One region of the Isoptericola sp. NPDC057391 genome, then DNA from elsewhere that is predicted to be linked to it. Evidence: predicted binding sites of a transcription regulator. Region 1 holds the regulator's gene; each other region holds the start of a gene.
The links. Region 1 encodes LexA, which represses DNA repair genes until DNA is damaged. Its sites were predicted from a motif close to TCGAACANNTGTTCGA; they were not measured.
Positions count from the first base shown of each region.

Region 2: the regulator LexA is predicted to act here: its motif matches at 2,667-2,682, upstream of ACFUVW_RS00820 (DUF222 domain-containing protein).
Region 3: the regulator LexA is predicted to act here: its motif matches at 1,575-1,590, upstream of ruvA (Holliday junction branch migration protein RuvA).
Region 4: the regulator LexA is predicted to act here: its motif matches at 2,123-2,138, upstream of ACFUVW_RS03740 (DUF222 domain-containing protein).

Region 1 is NZ_JBHVBO010000106.1:1-4,551, reverse strand. It holds gene ACFUVW_RS13595 (ATP-dependent DNA helicase) at 1-1,210, shown strand, start outside; gene ACFUVW_RS13590 (L-lactate dehydrogenase) at 1,220-2,179, shown strand; gene lexA (transcriptional repressor LexA) at 2,219-3,052, opposite strand; gene ACFUVW_RS13580 (LysM peptidoglycan-binding domain-containing protein) at 3,285-3,623, shown strand; gene nrdR (transcriptional regulator NrdR) at 3,725-4,207, shown strand; gene ACFUVW_RS13570 (DUF5302 domain-containing protein) at 4,297-4,515, shown strand.
Region 2 is NZ_JBHVBO010000003.1:23,214-27,764, forward strand. It holds gene ACFUVW_RS00815 (nitroreductase family protein) at 14-625, opposite strand; gene ACFUVW_RS00820 (DUF222 domain-containing protein) at 1,143-2,633, opposite strand; gene ACFUVW_RS00825 (hypothetical protein) at 2,740-2,964, opposite strand; gene ACFUVW_RS00830 (thiamine pyrophosphate-binding protein) at 3,006-4,551, opposite strand, start outside.
Region 3 is NZ_JBHVBO010000021.1:31,751-36,301, reverse strand. It holds gene ACFUVW_RS05230 (YebC/PmpR family DNA-binding transcriptional regulator) at 1-709, shown strand, start outside; gene ruvC (crossover junction endodeoxyribonuclease RuvC) at 913-1,503, shown strand; gene ruvA (Holliday junction branch migration protein RuvA) at 1,613-2,251, shown strand; gene ruvB (Holliday junction branch migration DNA helicase RuvB) at 2,196-3,347, shown strand; gene yajC (preprotein translocase subunit YajC) at 3,490-3,942, shown strand; gene secD (protein translocase subunit SecD) at 4,130-4,551, shown strand, end outside.
Region 4 is NZ_JBHVBO010000014.1:13,962-18,512, forward strand. It holds gene ACFUVW_RS03725 (isocitrate lyase/phosphoenolpyruvate mutase family protein) at 1-534, shown strand, start outside; gene ACFUVW_RS03730 (nuclear transport factor 2 family protein) at 539-931, opposite strand; gene ACFUVW_RS03735 (S66 peptidase family protein) at 973-2,013, opposite strand; gene ACFUVW_RS03740 (DUF222 domain-containing protein) at 2,182-3,681, shown strand; gene ACFUVW_RS03745 (LuxR C-terminal-related transcriptional regulator) at 3,759-4,394, opposite strand; gene ACFUVW_RS03750 (sensor histidine kinase) at 4,391-4,551, opposite strand, start outside.

The sequences.
Region 1 (4,551 bases):
CCTCACGGTGGTGGAGCACGCCGCGCGACTCGCGCGGCGGCACGGCGGCACCGAGACCGAGGCGCTCGACGCCGCGTCGCAGCGACTGGGCAGCCTGCTCGCCACGGCGCCCGCGGAGCGGTTCCCGCTCGGCCTCCCCGACGACCTGCGCACCGCGGTGGGCGCCGTGCGCGACGCCGCCCGCGAGCTTCTCACCCGGCTCAAGCCCCAGGGGCCGGGCAAGGGGCAGGAGGCGCCGGACGCCGGCATGAAGATGGCGCAGTCCGCCGTCCTGCAGCTCTTCGAGGTCGCGGAGCGGATGGCGGCCGAGGACACGACGGCGGACGTGCTGTGGTGCTCACGCCCGCCGGAGAACGCGCCGTGGGCGGGCGACGGCGTCACCCGCCTGCACGCCGCTCCGCTGGCGGTGGCCGGGCTGATCCGGACGCACCTGCTGGGCGAGGCGACGGGCGTCTTCACCTCGGCGACGCTCACGCTCGGCGGCACGTTCGACCCGGTGGCGCGGTCGCTCGGCCTTACCGGCTCGGGAGGGTCCCACGAGACCGCGGACTGGGCGGGGCTCGACGTCGGCAGCCCGTTCGACTACCCGCGCCAGGGGATCCTGTACGTCGCACGGCACCTGCCCGCGCCCGGACGGGAGCCGACGACCGACGCCCAGCTGGACGAGATCGCCGGGCTGATCGAGGCCGCCGGGGGCCGGACGCTCGGGCTGTTCTCCTCCCGCCGGGCGGCGCAGGCCGCGGCGGAAGCGATGCGCGAGCGACTGGACGTGCCCGTGCTGTGCCAGGGCGACGACCAGCTCCCGACCCTCGTGCAGGCGTTCGCCGACGACCCGGCGACCTGCCTGTTCGGCACGCTCTCCCTGTGGCAGGGCGTCGACGTGCCGGGGCCGAGCTGCCAGCTGGTGCTCGTGGACCGGATCCCGTTCCCGCGCCCGGACGACCCGGTGAAGGCGGCGCGGGCCCGGTCGGTGGAGCAGGCGGGCGGCAACGGGTTCATGCAGGTCTCGGCCACGCACGCCGCGCTGCTCCTCGCGCAGGGCGCCGGCCGGCTGGTGCGCACGGGTGACGACCGCGGGGTCGTGGCCGTCCTCGACCCCCGCCTGGCGACCGCCCGCTACGGGTCGTTCCTCACCCGGTCCATGCCCGACTTCTGGCCGACCACGGACGGCGAGCTCGTCCGCGCTGCGCTGCGGCGCCTCGACACCTAGCGTGGGGCCGTGGACGAGACACGCAGGACGACCAAGCTCGCGATCGTCGGAGCGGGCGCGGTGGGTTCCACCCTCGCGTACGCGGCGCTGGCCCGGGGCGCGGCCCGGTCCGTCGCCCTCCTGGACGTCAACCGCGCGAAGGTCGAGGCCGAGGTGCTCGACCTGCGCCACGGGGGCATGTTCATCCCGCAGGCCGAGATCGACGGCTCGGACGACGTGGAGGTCTGCCGTGGCGCCGATATCGTCGCGGTGACGGCGGGGGCCAAGCAGAAGCCCGGGCAGAGCCGCCTCGACCTGGCCGAGGCGACGGTCGGCCTCACGCGGTCCATCCTGCCGGGCCTGCTCGAGGTCGCCCCGGACGCGGTGTTCCTCATGGTCACCAACCCGGTCGACGTCGTCACGTACGCCGCACAGGAGATCAGCGGCCTGCCGCGGGGCCGGGTGTTCGGCAGCGGGACCGTGCTCGACTCGTCCCGGCTGCGCGACGCGCTGGCCCGCCACTGCGGGGTGGCGGTCGGGAACGTCCACGCGAACATCGCGGGCGAGCACGGCGACTCGGAGATCGTGCTGTGGAGCTCGGCCACGATCGCCGGCGTGCCCCTCCTGGACTGGCGCCCCTTCCGCGGGCGCCCGCCCCTCGACGAGCCGGCCCGGCGGCGCATCGCCACCGACGTCGTCGAGTCCGCCTACCGCGTCATCGCCGGCAAGGGGGCGACCAACTACGCCGTCGGCCTGGCGGCGACGCGGATCATCGAGGCCGTCCTCAACGACGAGCACCGCGTGATGAACGTGTCCTCCCGCCTCGACGACTTCTACGGGATCAGCGACGTGTGCCTGTCGGTGCCGTCGCTCGTCGGCCGACGCGGCGTGGCGGAGACGATCGACACCCCGTTGTCGAACGACGAGGTCGCCGGGCTCCGGGCGTCGGCCGAGAGCATGCGCGCGGTGCAGCGCCGCCTCGGACTCTGACGTCCCCGCTTCCGACGACTCTGCCCCCGACGCCTCTGCTCAGAGGCTCCGCAGCACCGCGACGACCCGGCCGAGCACCTGCGCCTCGTCGCCCGGGATGGGGGAGTAGGCGGCGTTCTGCGGCAGCAGCCAGATGTGCCCGTCGGCCTGCTTGAACGTCTTCACCGTCGCCTCGCCGTCGATCATCGCGGCGACGACCTCGCCGTTCTCGGCGACGGGCTGGCTGCGCACGACCACCCAGTCGCCGTCGCAGATGGCGGCGTCGACCATCGAGTCGCCCGCGACCTTGAGCAGGAACAGGTCCCGGTCGCCCACGACCTGGCGCGGGAGGGGGAAGACGTCCTCGACGACCTGCTCGGCGAGGATGGGGCCGCCGGCGGCGATCCGGCCGACCAGCGGGACGTACGACGGAGCCTGGGCCGGCTGCGCGTCGGACGCGGCGAGCGACCCCGCCACGTACCCGGGCGCGGCGTCGCCGTCGGCCGCCGTGTCGGTGGCGGGCGCCTCGGGGTCGACGACCTCGATCGCACGCGGCCGGTTGGGGTCGCGGCGCAGGTAGCCCTTGCGCTCGAGGGTGGTGAGCTGGTGCTTGACCGAGGAAGGGCTCGCCAGCCCGACGGCCTCGCCGATCTCCCGCATGGTCGGCGGGTACCCGCGCGCCTCGACGGAGGTGCGGATGGTCTCGAGCACGCGCCGCTGTCGCGGCGTGAGGCGGTCGGACGTCGGCGAGAGCTCGCTCACCGACGCCAGCGCGGTCGTGGAGGACCCTGCCGCCACCGTCGGCGCGGCCGGGTTCTCGGAGGTCTCGTCCTGGGCAGCCCATGACGTCGCCGTCGTCGTGGACGCCGGGGCCTGGTCCCGTCCGCTGGTCATCGCGTTCTCCGTCCTGCAGGGCGCGGCCCGTGGGCGGGCCGATGAAATCCGACAAACCTGCCATCGCGCTGTCGGCCACTCTAAGCCAGTTTCGGCCCGACATCAAACATCTGTTCGATCCGGTCTCGACCGTGTCGCCCCGACGTGGTACACCTAGTACAGCAGTTCGACGTACAGGTGTTCGACGAACGGGTGTTCGACGGAACGGCGCCACGTGGACGGAGGCAGGACGATGCAGAACGCGCGCAGCACCAGCGACGCTCCCGGGTTCCTCGGGCTCGGTGGGCTCCGGCTCACCCGCAGGGGCCGGGTGGTGGTGGCGGCTCTCGTGCTCCTGGTGCTCGTCGGCGCGGGGCTGGTCGGCCAGCGCGCCGTGGCCGAGTCGCCGGGCGCGGGGGTCGAGGTCCGGCTGCAGACGGTGGCGCCCGGCGACACGCTCTGGCAGTACGCGCAGCAGGTGCGCGACACGGGCGAGGACCTGCGCGACGTCGTGGCCGACCTCCGCGACCTCAACGGGCTGACGTCGGCGGAGCTCCAGACCGGACAGGTGGTGGTGCTCCCGCTGGACTGACGGCACGCGCCGCCGGGATCCTGCTTGCGCGGACGGTCGCCCGCCGCTTACCTTGTCGGGCAGCCGGGCGCCGGTCCGGAGCCGAGCGCAGGAGACCAGCGATGCACTGCCCGTTCTGCCGCCACGCGGACTCACGAGTCGTCGACTCGCGCACCTCCGACGACGGCGCGTCCATCCGTCGCCGGCGGCAGTGCCCTGCGTGTCAGCGCCGGTTCACCACCATCGAGACGGCGAGCCTCTCGGTGGCCAAGCGCTCCGGCGTGACCGAGCCGTTCAGCCGCGACAAGGTCGTGGCGGGCGTGCGCAAGGCGTGCCAGGGCCGGCCCGTGAGCTCCGACGACCTCGCGGTCCTCGCGCAGAAGGTCGAGGAGACCCTGCGGGCGTCGGGCAGGCCCGAGATCGAGGCCAACGAGGTCGGGCTGGCGATCCTCGGACCGCTGCGCGAGCTGGACGAGGTCGCCTACCTGCGCTTCGCGAGCGTCTACCAGTCGTTCGAGTCCCTCGAGGACTTCGAGTCGGCGATCACGTCGCTGCGGGCGGAGCGCGACGAGCGCGCGACCGCCGGACAGGGCACGACGGCCTGACGCCCCGACGCCGCCCGGTCCGGGCGAAATGCCCTGGCGCCGGGTAGCCGCCCGGGGCATGCTGGACGGCACCAGGTGCCGCGCGCCGCGTGAGCACACCCACCCCGACCGACGAGGTGACCGCGATGACGACGGACGACTCCAGGGCGAAGCCCAGCGAGGACACGAAGGCGCGCTTCCGGGAGGCGCTGGAGAAGAAGAACGCCGCCAGCCACCCGACCGCCGGGAAGGACGGCAACACCGGCCAGGTGCACGGCTCCGAGACGTCCGGCCCGGTGCAGAAGATGTTCCGTCGCAAGTCGGGCTGAGCGACCGACGGAAGCGCGAAGGGCGGCCCCGGGATC
Region 2 (4,551 bases), on a different contig from region 1:
GTCGTCAGTCAGGTCAGGTGAACTCGGCCGTCGGGCGACGCGGTGCCCGCCGCGGCCGTAGGCAGTAGCCGAAGCGCATGAGCATCTGCGGCGCGGCCTCGAGCGAGAGCGCCGCGCGCAGGCCATCACGGGTGACGGGGTTCTCCAGCGCCGTCGTCGCGAACGACGCGTGGACGAAGTACCCGGTCGCGACGAGCAGCAGGTGCTCCAGCGCGAGCCCCGCGCCGATCCAGTCCCGGACGGTGTCCCCGGGCGTCGTGAGCACCGCCATCGTGGAGCGCTGCTCGAACCGGGCGTGGCCCGTGCTGTGGCGGAACCGCCGCACCGGCGCGCGGTCGTCGGCGGGGGCGGGCCCCAACAGCTCGTACGGGATGCCGTCCCGCCGGGCGCCGTCGGCGGCTGTCCAGGCCGCCTCCTCGGCGCGCAGCCCGGCATCTGCGCCTGCCTGCCGCTCGGCGCGCCGGACGAGCTCGAGGACCTCCGCCCGTGCGGGGTCGGACGGGTGGACGAACCGCAGCTCGCCGCCCTCGGTGCGGGCGGCCGCGCGGATCGCCCGCAGGACGTCGGGAGCGACAGGCCGGTCGTCGAACGGCACGCGGGACGTCGCGCGGCGCTGGATCGCCACCGACAGGCCGAGCTCGTCAGTCGTCGGGCTCGCCCCGGCGGACAGCTCGAGCTCGGCGACGAGGCGCTGGTCCTCCGGGTCGGGCAGGACGACGTGCGGGCCGTCAGGGACTCGCGTCGCGCGGCCGTCACCGCGTTGAAGAGGAAGGCGCCGCAGCTGAGGTACATCTCCCGGCCGTGCGGGTCGGCGTGGTGCAGCTGTCGCGACGGGTCGGCCCGGACCCGGAGGCGGTTGCCCCGGACGTCCACATGCCACGGCTGGGTGTTGTGGACGCTGGGAGCGCGGCCCGCGGCGTCGAGGATTCTCTCGATCCGCGCGTCGACGACGGCGGTGTTCATCATCACGCCCCTCCTGTCCGGTCGGCCCGGGGTGGGTGCCGCCGCTGGTGGCGGCGTTCCGGGGGCCTGACGACGGAGCGGTCTGGCGACGCGCGACGGCCCCCGCTGGGCGAGAGCTTTCGGTGTTCCACTCTTGACGCTAGGAGGAGCGGAGCTTCCTCGCAACGACGCTCGTCGGCTCAGAACGGAGGGTCGCCGTCGTCGCTCATGGCTGGGGCCGACGACGCCGCGCCCCGGTCGTGCTCGCGGGGCGGTGCGCCGGTGAGAGGTTCAGGCCGCGGCTCGCGGACACGCGTGGCCTCGGTGGCCCACTCGTCGAGGCGGTCCATGGCGTGGTCGGCGGTGCCGGGGCTGGTGAGGTAGGTGCGGCCGCGGGGCGAGGTCCAGGCGAGGACGCCGTGGTCGAGCTGTTCGACCTGCCAGCGCGACTCGTGCTTCAGGGTGTGGTGCTTGCGGCACAGGTGGGCCAGGTTGCCCCCGTCGGTGGCCCCGCCCTCGGCCCAGGCCGTGGTGTGGTCGACGTCGCAGCGGCGTGCGGGCACGCGGCAGCCGGGGAACCGGCAGGTCAGGTCGCGCTGGGTCAGGAACGCGCGCAGGTCCGCGGGCACGACGTAGCTGCGCCGGTCCACGGTGAGCAACGCCCCGGTGACAGGGTCGGTCAGCACGCGCCGCAGCGTCGGGGCGCGCGCGACCAGGTGGCGGGCTGTCTCCGCGTCGATCGGGATGCTGCCGTCCAGCAGCCCGGAACTCTCACCGTGACCGGTGAGCGTGGTGACCGGGACGGTCACGTGCACCACCGGCCGGATGTTGCGTGCCAGCGTGGCCAGCGGGTCCGGCAGCGGATCGGGTGGGAGCGCGTCGGGCGGGGTGCTGCCTGGCATCGCCTGAGGATCGGGTGCCCGGCCGGGCGCGGCGGTCGTGGCGTGCGGAGGGCTGGCGTCGTCGAGCAGGAGCGCGGTCAGGGCGGCGGCGGCGCGCAGCTGCCCGATCCCGCGCGGATCCCCGGACGCCTTTGCTCTCGTGGCGGTGCGGGTCAGGCGGTCGTGCACCGCACGCGCGACCGGGGTAGGCAAGTGCGCGGTCAGCCAGGACATCCCGTTGGCGCCGTCGTCGACCCACACGTCCGCCCGCAGCTGCGCGGCCTCACGCCGGACCTCCGCCGGCACGGGGTGCAGCCGGTCCCGGGCCGCGCGGGCCAGGACACCGAACCGCGCCGCCGTCAGGCCGGATGCCCGGCCCAGCACCGCCTGTTCGACCTGCGCCGCGACCGAGCCGGGCAGGTCCGCGACCGCGTCAGCCAGCTTGGTCGCGTGCTGGTACGAGATCACCCCCGCGCACAGGGCGTCCAACGTGGCGGTCGCCTGCGTGGCCAGGACGTCCGCGTCCGCGAGCCACCCCTGCGCGACGTGCTCGCTCACCCCGAGCGCGCACGCCACCTCCGCCACCAACGCCCGGTGCGCCACCGAACCGCGGCGATCAGCCGTCGCCGGCCCGACACGCTCCACCGCGACGTCGAGCATCGCCTCCGGGGCCGCCGTCACCGCCGCGAGCGCCTCAGCCAGCGCGACCGTACGACGCCCCGCCGCCACGTTCACCGCGACCTGCGCATCCCCGGCAGCATCCAACGCAGCATCCAGCCGCGAGGCGGCGGTGCCCTGGCGCGTCGTCATGGACCAAGCCAACCAGCCGCCACCGACAAAGAGTCGAACAGACGTTCGATCTGGGGGAAACCCTGTGGAGGACTCTGTGGCCGGCTCGCGGCCGGCGTCCCGGCGGTCAGACCTCGGGATACACCTCGACGTCGGACTTGAGGTACACCGGCTGGCCGTTCGTCATCCCCACGCACTCGGGGAGGCCCGCTGCCGTGCGCCCGTGCCGCTCGACCTCGGCCAGCACGGCGTCGTCGCTGGGCCGGTGCCGGCCGCCGTCGCCGTAGGCGTGCACGATCCGCCGGGCCTCGGCCCGGTCCGCGGCGCGCAGCTCGATCCGCATCGTCGCCATGGCCGCACGCTAGCGACGGCGGTGGCGCCGGGCACGTCCTTTCAGCGGGTCCGGTTCACCCGCAGGATCTCCTCCTGGTACGGGGCGACGACCGTGGGCGACACCCGGCAGTCGAGCATGAGGAACCGGCGCTGGTCGACGGGCTCGGCGGCCCACGACCCGAGGCGGTCGAGGTCGTCCAGGGATCGCACGACGACGCCCTCGGCGCCGACGGCGGCGGCGAGGGCGGCGAAGTCGGTCTCGGGGATGCGCATGGGCTCCTCGGCGAGGCCCTGGCGCCCGTAGACGTGCACCTCGGCGCCGTAGACGGCGTCGTTCCACACGACGGCGACGCCGCGGCCGCCGGCGGTGCGCACCGCCGTCTCGAGGTCGGCCAGGGCCATGAGCCCGCCGCCGTCGCCGGTCGTGAGGACCACGGTGGCGTCGGGCTGGGCGGCGGCCGCGCCGGCGACGCTGGGGAAGCCGAGGCCGATGGACTGGTAGGCGGTGCCGACCATCATCATCCGGTCGGGCGAGGCCACGGGCCAGTACATGTTGGCCCAACCGATGAAGTGGCCGCCGTCGGACACGACCACCCGGTCGGCGGGCAGCAGCGCGCCGATGCGGCTCGCGACGCCGCGGGGGTCGAGACGCCCGTCGGCGGCGAGGCCGTCCGCGGGGCCGGTGTCGTAGGTGCGGGCGGCGGCGACGCCCACGGAGTCGCGCCAGCCCGACGGCGCGGCGCCGAGGGCGCGCAGCTCGTCGAGCAGCGCGCGGGTCACGAGCGTGGCGTCGCCGCGGACGAACGAGCCGACGTGGCGGTGCGTCGCGGCCTGGGCGACGTCCACCTGGACCACGCGGGTGCCGGGGGAGAAGAGCTCGCCGAACCGCATCGTGAACTGGTTGAGCGACGCGCCCACGACGACGGCGACGTCCGCCTCGCGCACCAGCGCCATCGCACCGTCCGCGCCGAACCCGCCGGCGACGCCGAGGTCGTACCGGCCGTCGGGGAAGACGCCGCGGCCGAGCGCCGTCGTCGCCGTCAGGGCGCCGGTCGCGGCGGCGAGCTCGCCCAGCGCCTCGCCCGCGCCGGCCAGCCAGGCGCCGCGGCCCGCGAGCAGCAGCGGCCGCTCGGCCTGGGCAAGGGCGCGCGCGAGTTCGGTGATCGCGGCGGCGTCGAACGGCCCGGCGGGCGCGAGCGGGCCGGGGAGGGCGGGCTCGGGGGCCTCGGGGACCGGGCCGGCCTCGAGCGCGGCGACGTCGTAGGGGATCGCCAGCACGACGGGCACGCGGTAGGTGAGGGAGTGCTCGATCGCGATCACGGTGGTCGCGGCGGCGTCCGCGCGCCCGACGGTATAGGTGCGTGCGCCGACGGCGGCGGCGAGCGCGATCTGGTCCACGTCCCAGGGGCGCGGGCCCGACGTCGGCTCGTCGCCCGCGAGCAGCACGAGCGGCACGCGGGCCTGCGCGGCCTCGGCCAGCGCGGTGAGGGTGTTGGTGAAGCCCGCGCCGTAGGTGACGGTCGCGGCGGCGATGCGGCCGGACGCGCGGAAGTAGGCGTCGGCGGCCACGACGCCGCCGGCCTCGTGGCGGACGGCGGTGAACCGG
Region 3 (4,551 bases), on a different contig from region 1:
CGACGCCAAGCGCGGCAAGCTTTTCGCGAAGCTGATCAAGAACATCGAGGTCGCCGCGCGCACGGGCGGCGGGGACCCGGCCGGTAACCCGACGCTGTTCGACGCCATCCAGAAGGCGAAGAAGTCGTCGGTCCCGAACGACAACATCGACCGCGCCGTCAAGCGCGGCTCCGGCGAGGGCGCCGACGCCGTCGACTACCAGACGATCATGTACGAGGGCTACGGCGCGAACGGCATCGCCGTCCTCGTCGAGTGCCTCACGGACAACAAGAACCGCGCCGCCTCCGAGGTGCGCCTCGCGTTCTCGCGCAACGGCGGCAACCTGGCCGACCCGGGCTCGGTGTCCTACCTGTTCTCGCGCAAGGGCCTCGTCGTGGTGCCGAAGGCCGAGGGCGTCACCGAGGACGACGTCATGCTGGCCGCGCTCGACGCGGGCGCCGAGGAGGTCAGCGACGAGGGCGACGTCATCGAGGTCCTCTCGGAGGCCACCGACCTGGTCGCCGTGCGCACCGCCATCCAGGAGGCCGGCATCGAGTACGACTCGGCCGACTCCATCTGGCACCCGTCCATGGAGGTCGAGGTCGACGTCGAGGGCGCGCGCAAGATCATGCGTCTCATCGACGCGCTCGAGGACAGCGACGACGTGCAGAACGTCTACGCGAACTTCGACGCCTCCGACGAGGTCATGGCCGCCCTCGACGAGGACTGATCTCTCCGACCGTCCCTTTCCGCGAGGTAGTTCAGATCACCGCGAGGTAGTCGAGGCGAGCGCGAGGTAGTTCTCTGCGCCAGCCTCGGACTACCTCGCGACCTGCTGAACTACCTCGTGGTCTGTCGAACTGCCTCGCGGGGATCTGGACTACCTCGGCGAATCTCGGACTACCTCGGCCGGGTGCGTGAGAGGGTGACGACGTGCGCGTGCTGGGGGTGGACCCGGGGCTGACCCGGTGCGGTGTCGGCGTCGTCGACTCGTTGCCGGGTCGCAAGGCCCGCATGGTCGACGTCGGGGTCGTGCGCAGCGAGCCCGAGCTGAGCGTCGACCTCCGGCTGCTGCGCGTCGCCGAAGGGCTCGAGGAGTGGCTCGAGCGCACGGTGCCCGACGTCGTCGCCGTGGAGCGCGTCTTCGCCCAGAACAACCGCGGCACCGTGATGGGCACCGCCCAGGTCGCGGGCCTCGCGATGGTCGCGGCCGCCCGGCGCGGGGTCCCGGTCGCGATGCACACGCCGAGCGAGGTCAAGGCCGCCGTCACAGGGTCCGGTCGCGCCGACAAGGAGCAGGTGCAGCGCATGATCGCGCGCATCCTCGGGCTGGCCGAGCTGCCGCGTCCTGCCGACGCCGCCGACGCGCTCGCCCTCGCCGTCACCCACCTGTGGCGGCCGTCGGGCGCGCTCCAGGGCGGCGAGCGGAACGAGCTCACCCCGGCCCAGCGCGCCTGGGCCGCGGCCGAGCGCACCGCGCGGACGAGCTCGCACCGTGGCGCGCCCTCCCGCGCCCGCCGCTGAGCGTGCACCGGCCGGTCCCCGGCGGCGTGTGTCGCCGCCCCGGCGTCGGCGCCGGTTGTTACAGTGACGCCTCGTACGGGTGTTCGAGGGTTCGACGGAAGGACCACGGGTGATCGCCTCCCTGACCGGCACGGTCACGCACGTGACGCTGGAGCGGGCCGTGCTCGACGTCGGCGGGGTCGGGTACCTCGTGCACGCCACCCCGGGCACGCTGGCGGGCCTGCGGGTCGGGGAGCGGGCGCAGCTGCACACCACGCTCGTCGTCCGCGAGGACTCGATGACGGTGTTCGGGTTCGCCGAGGCGGACGAGCGCGAGGTGTTCGAGACCGCGCAGTCGGTCTCGGGCGTCGGCCCGCGCATCGCGCTCGCCATGCTCGCCGTGCTGACCCCCGACGCGCTGCGTCGCGCCGTCGCGTCCGAGGACCTCGCGGCGCTGCGCCGCATCCCCGGCGTCGGGCCCAAGAGCGCCCAGCGCCTCGTGCTCGAGCTGTCCGGCAAGCTGGGCGCGCCGTCCCCCGACGCCGGCGGCGCGGCCGTGCCGGACGCACCCCCGGTCGCGGCGGGAGACCCGGCGCGCGACCAGGTGGTCGAGGCGCTGGTCGGCCTGGGCTGGGCGGCCAAGGTCGCCCAGGACACCGTCGACCGCGTCCTCGCGGACGCCGGCGACGACGGGCACGTCAACGGCCCTATCGATGTCGCGGCCACGCTGCGCGCGGCCCTGCGCTCCCTGGGCGGACGGCGTGGCTGAGCCGCTGGAGCCGGAGTACGGCGGGGAGCGGCTCGTCACCTCCTCGGCCGACGACGTCGAGCGCGCGGCCGAGGCGGCGCTGCGCCCCAAGAAGCTGGACGAGTTCGTCGGGCAGCGCGTGGTGCGCGACCAGCTCTCCCTGGTGCTCCAGGCCGCGCTGGCACGGGACGCGTCGCCCGACCACGTGCTCCTGTCGGGGCCGCCCGGGCTCGGCAAGACGACGCTGGCGATGATCATCGCGGCAGAGCTGGGCACGTCGCTGCGGGTCACGAGCGGCCCGGCGATCCAGCACGCGGGCGATCTCGCGGCGGTGCTGTCCTCGCTCGAGGAGGGCGAGGTGCTCTTCATCGACGAGATCCACCGCCTGGCGCGCCCCGCCGAGGAGCTGCTCTACGTCGCGATGGAGGACTTCCGCGTCGACGTCGTCGTCGGCAAGGGGGCGGGCGCGAGTGCGATCCCGCTGGCGCTGCCGCCGTTCACCGTCGTCGGCGCGACGACGCGGTCGGGCCTGCTGCCCGCGCCGCTGCGCGACCGGTTCGGGTTCACCGGCCACCTCGACTTCTACGACGCCCACGAGCTGGAGCGGGTCATCACCCGGTCCGCCGGGCTGCTGGGCGTCGCCATCCAGCACGCGGCCGCGCACGAGATCGCCGGGCGGTCGCGCGGCACGCCCCGCATCGCGAACCGCCTGCTGCGCCGCGTGCGCGACTGGGCGCAGGTGCGCGGGGACGGCAGCCTCGACCTGCGGGCCGCCCGGGCGGCGCTGGAGGTCTACGAGGTCGACCCCATCGGGCTGGACCGCCTGGACCGCGCCGTCCTCGACGCCGTCTGCCGCCGGTTCGGCGGCGGCCCCGTGGGGCTGGGCACCCTCGCGATGACCGTCGGGGAGGAGCCCGACACCGTGGAGACGGTGGCCGAGCCCTACCTCGTGCGCGAGGGGCTCCTGGGCCGCACGCCGCGCGGGCGCGTCGCGACGCAGGCCGCCTGGGAGCACCTCGGGCTCGAGCCGCCGCCCGGGGCGTGGGGCGCCCCGCTCGGGGGGACGCTGTTCGACGGGTCCGGCGCCGGCGGCGGTGACGGCGGGGCGCCCCAGTAGACTGGGGACGCCCCCGGCCGCCGACGGCCCGGGGCCGGAACTCGACGGGTGCCGTGCTCGTTGGGGCCCGTGTGCGCAGGACCCTGCGCCCCCGACGCCCGGTCGGTCACGACCGTCGGGCAGCGACAGACAAGGACGCTCCGTGGAACTCATCATCCTCTTCGTGGTCCTCGCCGGCCTCATGTTCTTCATGAGCCAGCGGACGCGCAAGCAGCAGAAGCAGCAGGCCGAGTTCCGGTCGCAGCTCGCGCCGGGCCAGGAGGTCATGACCGGTTCGGGCCTCTTCGGCACGGTCGTGGAGATCGACGAGGCGACCGACACCGTCACCATCGAGACGGCCCCCGGCGGCGCGCAGACCCGCTGGCTGCGCGCGGCCATCGCCAAGCGCGTCGACACGCCGGTCGAGGAGCCCGCCGCGCCCGCCGAGGCGGCCGACGAGACCGACGTCACAACCGACTCCACCGCGACCGGTACGATCACCTCCGGCGACGGTCACATCGACGTCCCCGACGACCTGTCGAGCCTGGACACCGCGCAGCGGGAGTACCGGGAGCAGCAGCGTCGTGACGAGGGCGAGGCCGGCACCACGAAGTGACAGCACCGAAGTGACAGCACCAGCGACATGGGACGGCGGGCGGTCGCGCCCGTCGGCCTGACGACGCGCCGGTCGGGGGGATCCCGGCCGGCGCCATCACGCGCCGGCCCCGCGGCGGCGCGCAGACGGGAAGAGACAGAAGTTGGCGAACTCACGCACGAAGCGGTCGCGTCCGGTACGCACCCTCGTGGTCTTCACGATCCTGACGATCGTCCTGCCGTTCCTCGCCCTCGGCGCCGGCGTCTTCTGGGACGCCAAGTCCGACTCCAACCCGGACGGCGCGAGCTGGGCACCGGGGCTGGCGCTCGACCTGCAGGGCGGCACGCAGCTGATCCTGAAGGCTGACACCACCGACGGGTCGCAGGTCACGTCGGAGACGATCGACGAGTCGATCAACGTCATCCGCCAGCGCATCGACTCCTCGGGCGTCTCCGAGGCGGAGATCACCGCGCAGGGTTCCCAGAACATCGTCGTGGGCATCCCTGGCGAGGTGTCGCAGGAGACGATCGACCTCATCTCGCAGCCCGCGCAGATGCGCTTCCGTCCCGTCCTGACGTACGCCGCGGGCACGCCGACCCCCCAGCCGTCCGCCTCCCCGAGCGCCGACTC
Region 4 (4,551 bases), on a different contig from region 1:
GACTCCCCCGCCGACGTCGCCCGTACCGTCGCGGACGCCCGCGCCGCCGGCGTGGCCGGGGGCTCCGTCGAGGACGCGACCGGCCGCGACGACGAGCCGGTGTACGACCGGACCCTCGCCGTCGAGCGCGTCGCCGCCGCCGCGGAGGCCGCCGGCGACATGGTGCTCACCGCCCGCTGCGAGAACCACCTGTTCGGCCGCGACGACCTCGCCGACACGATCGCGCGGCTCCAGGCCTACCAGGAGGCCGGCGCCGACGTGCTGTACGCGCCGGGGCTGCGCGACGCCGCCGCGCTGGCGACGGTCTGCCGCGAGGTCGACCGGCCCGTCAACGCCCTGCTCGTCGCGGGCGGGCCCACGCCCGCCGAGCTGGCCGAGGCCGGCGTCGCGCGCATCTCCGTCGGCGGCACGTTCGCGTGGAACGCCCTGTCGGGGCTGGTCACCGCGGCGCAGGAGCTGCTCGCCGGCGACGTCGGGTTCCTCGACCGCACCGGGCCCGCGCGCGACGTGATGGGCCGGGCGTTCCGCGCCTGACGGCTCATGCGGACGCCGGCACCACGGCGGTGTGGACGCAGCGCCAGGCTGCGCCGCGCCGCACGAACGTGTCCACCGACCATTCCTCGTCGCGGAACGGCGTCCCCCGCCAGGTGCCCGCCGAGACCCCGCGGGCCAGCGCGACGGCGACGTCGCCGTGCACGCGCACCGACACCAGCTCGGCCGACAGCTCGGTGTGCACCAGCTCCCCCGAGGCCACGAGGTCGAGGAAGCCGGCACGCTCCTGCACCCCGCCGTCCGCGCCGACGAGGGTCCAGCCCGGGTCGACGAACCCGTCGATCGCCGCCGCGTCGTTGGCCACGATCGCCGCACCCCAGTCGCGCAGCAGCGCGGCGAACCCGCGCGCCTCCGTGCCGCCGTGCTCGTCCCCGCCCATCCGTGCCCTCCTCGTCGTCGGGCCCACCACCTGATCTTCGGTCAGGGCACGAGACGCTGGCTGATCACCGACTCGTCGGGTCCGTGCTGCACGCGCGCGAGCGCACCGTTCACCAGGGCGAGGTACGGCGGCACGTGCCCGCACTCGACGTCCGCGAGGAGCGGGATCCCGAGGTCGCCGAGCGCGTCGCGGACGGCGTCGTGCTGGCGGAGCCCGTCGGAGTCCGGGGCGTGCGTGCGGCTCACCAGCACCGCCCGCGCGGCGTCGAACCAGCCCGCGTGGCGCAGCGCCCACAGGGCCCGACCGACCTCGAAGGCGTCCCACTCCAGGACGTCGAGGTAGACGACCAGGCCCTCGGGCGCGTGCTCGGCGGCGAACCGGCACACGTCGCCGTACGGCGTGCCCGCGAGGAGCGAGACCGTCTCCAGGCACCCGCCGATCAGGCGGCCCTGGATGTCGACGGGCGCCTCCGCGTGCTCGCCGTCGAGCCGCAGCCAGGGGCCCTCCGCGTCCAGGCTCCAGGTGCTGGCCTCGGGGTGCCGCTCCCAGTCGTCCCAGCCGGACGAGCGGTGGCGCCGCGGCGAGCGCTGGGTCAGCTCCTGGCCCTGCTGCGCCGCCGAGGCGACCTCCCACCAGCCGAGCAGACCGTCGGGCACGTCGTAGGGGGTGTCCATGAGGTTCTGCCCGTGCAGCGTCGCGAGGCCGGTGCGCAGCGTGAGCGGCAGCAGCAGGGTGGACGTGTCCGAGTAGCCGACCAGCCACGTCGGGTCGGCGGCCAGCGCGTCCCAGTCGAGGCGGCCCAGCAGGTCGGTCGCCAGCTCCCCGCCCCACGGCGGCACGACCGCGCGCACCGCCGGGTCCGTGAGCATCGCCGTGAGCTCGGCCGCGCGCAGGTCGGCGGGGCCGCTGACCACGCCCGCGCCTGTCGGGGTCTCGCCCAGCCGCACGTCGTAGCCCTTCGCCCGCACCACGTCGGCCGCGTGGAGCAGCCGCCGCTGGAGCGGCGGCTCGACGCCCGCCGACGGCGCGGTGACGCCGATCGTGTCGCCTGGCCGGAGGGGGCGTGGGTAGCGGATCGTCATGGCGGGACTCTGCCCGACGCACGGGCCCACGGCAACGCGTTTCCGACCGTCGACGGGTTGTCCACAGGCGCGCATCGGCCCTGGTGGTGGGCGCGCGCAGGCGCTAGGATCGAACACGTGTTCGAGCACCCGCTCGGCAGCCCTCGACGGTGAGGAGGTGACACGGCCATGGCCGCTGCGACGCTCGAGGTCGCGCTCGACGACGACCTGCCGGTCGTCACCACGCCGTGGGACGACGCGCTCTCCCCCGTCGGCCCGACGACGGTGCACGACGTCTCGGCCGCGCTCGACGACCTGGAGCGGCTCCAGTCCCGCATCAACGCACTGGAGGGTGAGAAGCTCCTGGCCCTCGAGCGGGCCCGACGCGCAGCCATACGGTGCGAGCCCGACCTGCTGGCGGGCGAGCAGCTGCGGGTGCTGAACGCCGGCACCTCCCGGCAGCACGAGCTGGCCCGGCGCGCGTTCGTCGCAGACGTCGCGACCACGGTGCACGTGTCGGAAAGGCAGGCCGACCACCTCCTCGAGACGGCACGGACCTTGACCTCGTCGGGCTCCGCCACGCTCGCCGAGCTCTGCCACGGCCGGATCGGGGCCCGCCTCGCGACGGCGATGGCCGACGTGCTCGCCGACCTCCCGGACGCCCAGGCCAGGGCCGCGGTGCAGGCCGAGACGCTCCCCCGGGCCGCGACGGCGACGCCGGCCCAGTTCCGGTCCTTCCTCCGCCGCGCCCGCGACCGTGCCCACCCGGAACCCTTCACCCTCCGGCACGACAGGGCCGCGCGGCGACGGGCGGTGTTCGTCGACCCCGCCGCCGACGGCATGGCCTGGCTCAGCGCCCACCTGCCCGCGACCACCGCCCACGCCGCGCTCGACCGGCTGACCACCGCCGCCCGCACCGCCCGCGAGGCGGGGGACGCGCGCACGCTGTCCCAGCTCCGGGCCGACGCGTGCGCCGCTCTCCTGCTCGCCGGCGTCGAGCCCTCCTCCGACGTCCGCCCCGCCGCCGGTTCCGGCTCCGCGGCACGCTCCGTCCCCGGCGCCTCCGACCCCGGCGAAGCGGGGCCCGGCGCGGGCGAGTCGGCGGCAGGCCTGGTCCCGGACCTCGCCGACCATGCCCGCCGCATCGTCCCGCGCGTGCAGATCACCGTGCCGGTGATGGCGCTGCTCGGACGTTCCGACGACGCGGCCGAGCTGACCGGCCACGGCGCGATCGACCCCGGAGTCGCGGCGTTCCTCACGGCCGGGGCGCCGTCGCTGCGCCGGCTGCTGGTGGACCCGCTGTCCGGCGAGCTGCTGTCCACCGACCCCGGCACGTACACCGTGCCCGCGGCGCTGCGCACCTACCTCGAGGCCCGCGACGGCACCTGCCGCTTCCCCGGCTGCACCCGCCCGGCGCCCCGCTGCGACGTCGACCACACCGTCGCGTGGGCCGACGGCGGACGCACGACGGCGGACAACCTGGCCCACGTGTGCCGGCGCCATCACGTGCTGAAGCACGAGACGCGGTGGCAGGCGCGGCAGGAGCCCGACGGCACGCTCGTCTGGACGTCGCCCACCGGCCGGGTGTCCCGCGACCCCGTCGCCGACCCGGTCGACCTCACCGGTCGGGAGCTCGTCCCACCAGACCCTGTGGACACGGCGCCCGACCCAGAAGACCCGCCTTTCTGAACCGCACGGCGCGTCTGAACCGCACGGCGCGCACCCGTCGCCGACGAGGCGGTCGAGCTCCCGAGCCCGTCAGGAGGTCAGAGCATCCCGCGCTCGCGGGCGACGGCGGCAGCCTCGGTGCGCGACTGGGTGCCCAGCTTGGCGTTGATGTGCGCCAGGTGGGACTTGACGGTGGCGACGGACACGAAGAGCTCGCGCGCGATGGCGTCGTTGGACCGGCCGGCGGTGACGAGGCGCAGCACCTCGAGCTCGCGGGCGCTGAGGTTCTCGCCCGGCGAGCGCATGCGGCCGAGGAGCCGACGCTGCACGTCGGCGCCGAGGGTGACCTCGCCGGCCGCGGCGGACCGGATGGCACGGGCCAGCTCCTCGGTGGGCGCGTCCTTGAGTAGGTAGCCGGTGGCCCCGGCCTCGACGGCGGCGAGGATGTCGGCGTCGGTGCCGTAGGTGGTCACGACGAGCACCGGCGTCGCGTGCCGGTGCACCACCGTGCCGGTCGCCTCGGCGCCCCCGAGCCGCGGCCGCCCCCGGCCGGCGTCGCCGAACCGCAGGTCGAGCAGGACGACGTCGGCTCGGCCGCCGTCGTCGAGCCAGGCGAGGAGGCCCTCGGCGGTGCCGGCCTCGTGCACGACGCGCATGTCGGGCTGACCGTCCACCACGGCCCGCAGCCCGGCGCGCACCACGGGGTGGTCGTCGGCGAGCACGACGTCGATCATGGCTCCTCCACCGGCAGCGTGACCGCCAGGGCGGTGCCCGCCCCGGGCGAGGTCTCGAGCGCGACGGTGCCACCCAGCTCGTGCGCGCGCGACCGGACCGAGGGCAGCCCGAAGCCGCGCCCGGACACCCCCGCGGCGGCCGCGGCGGCCGCGGGGT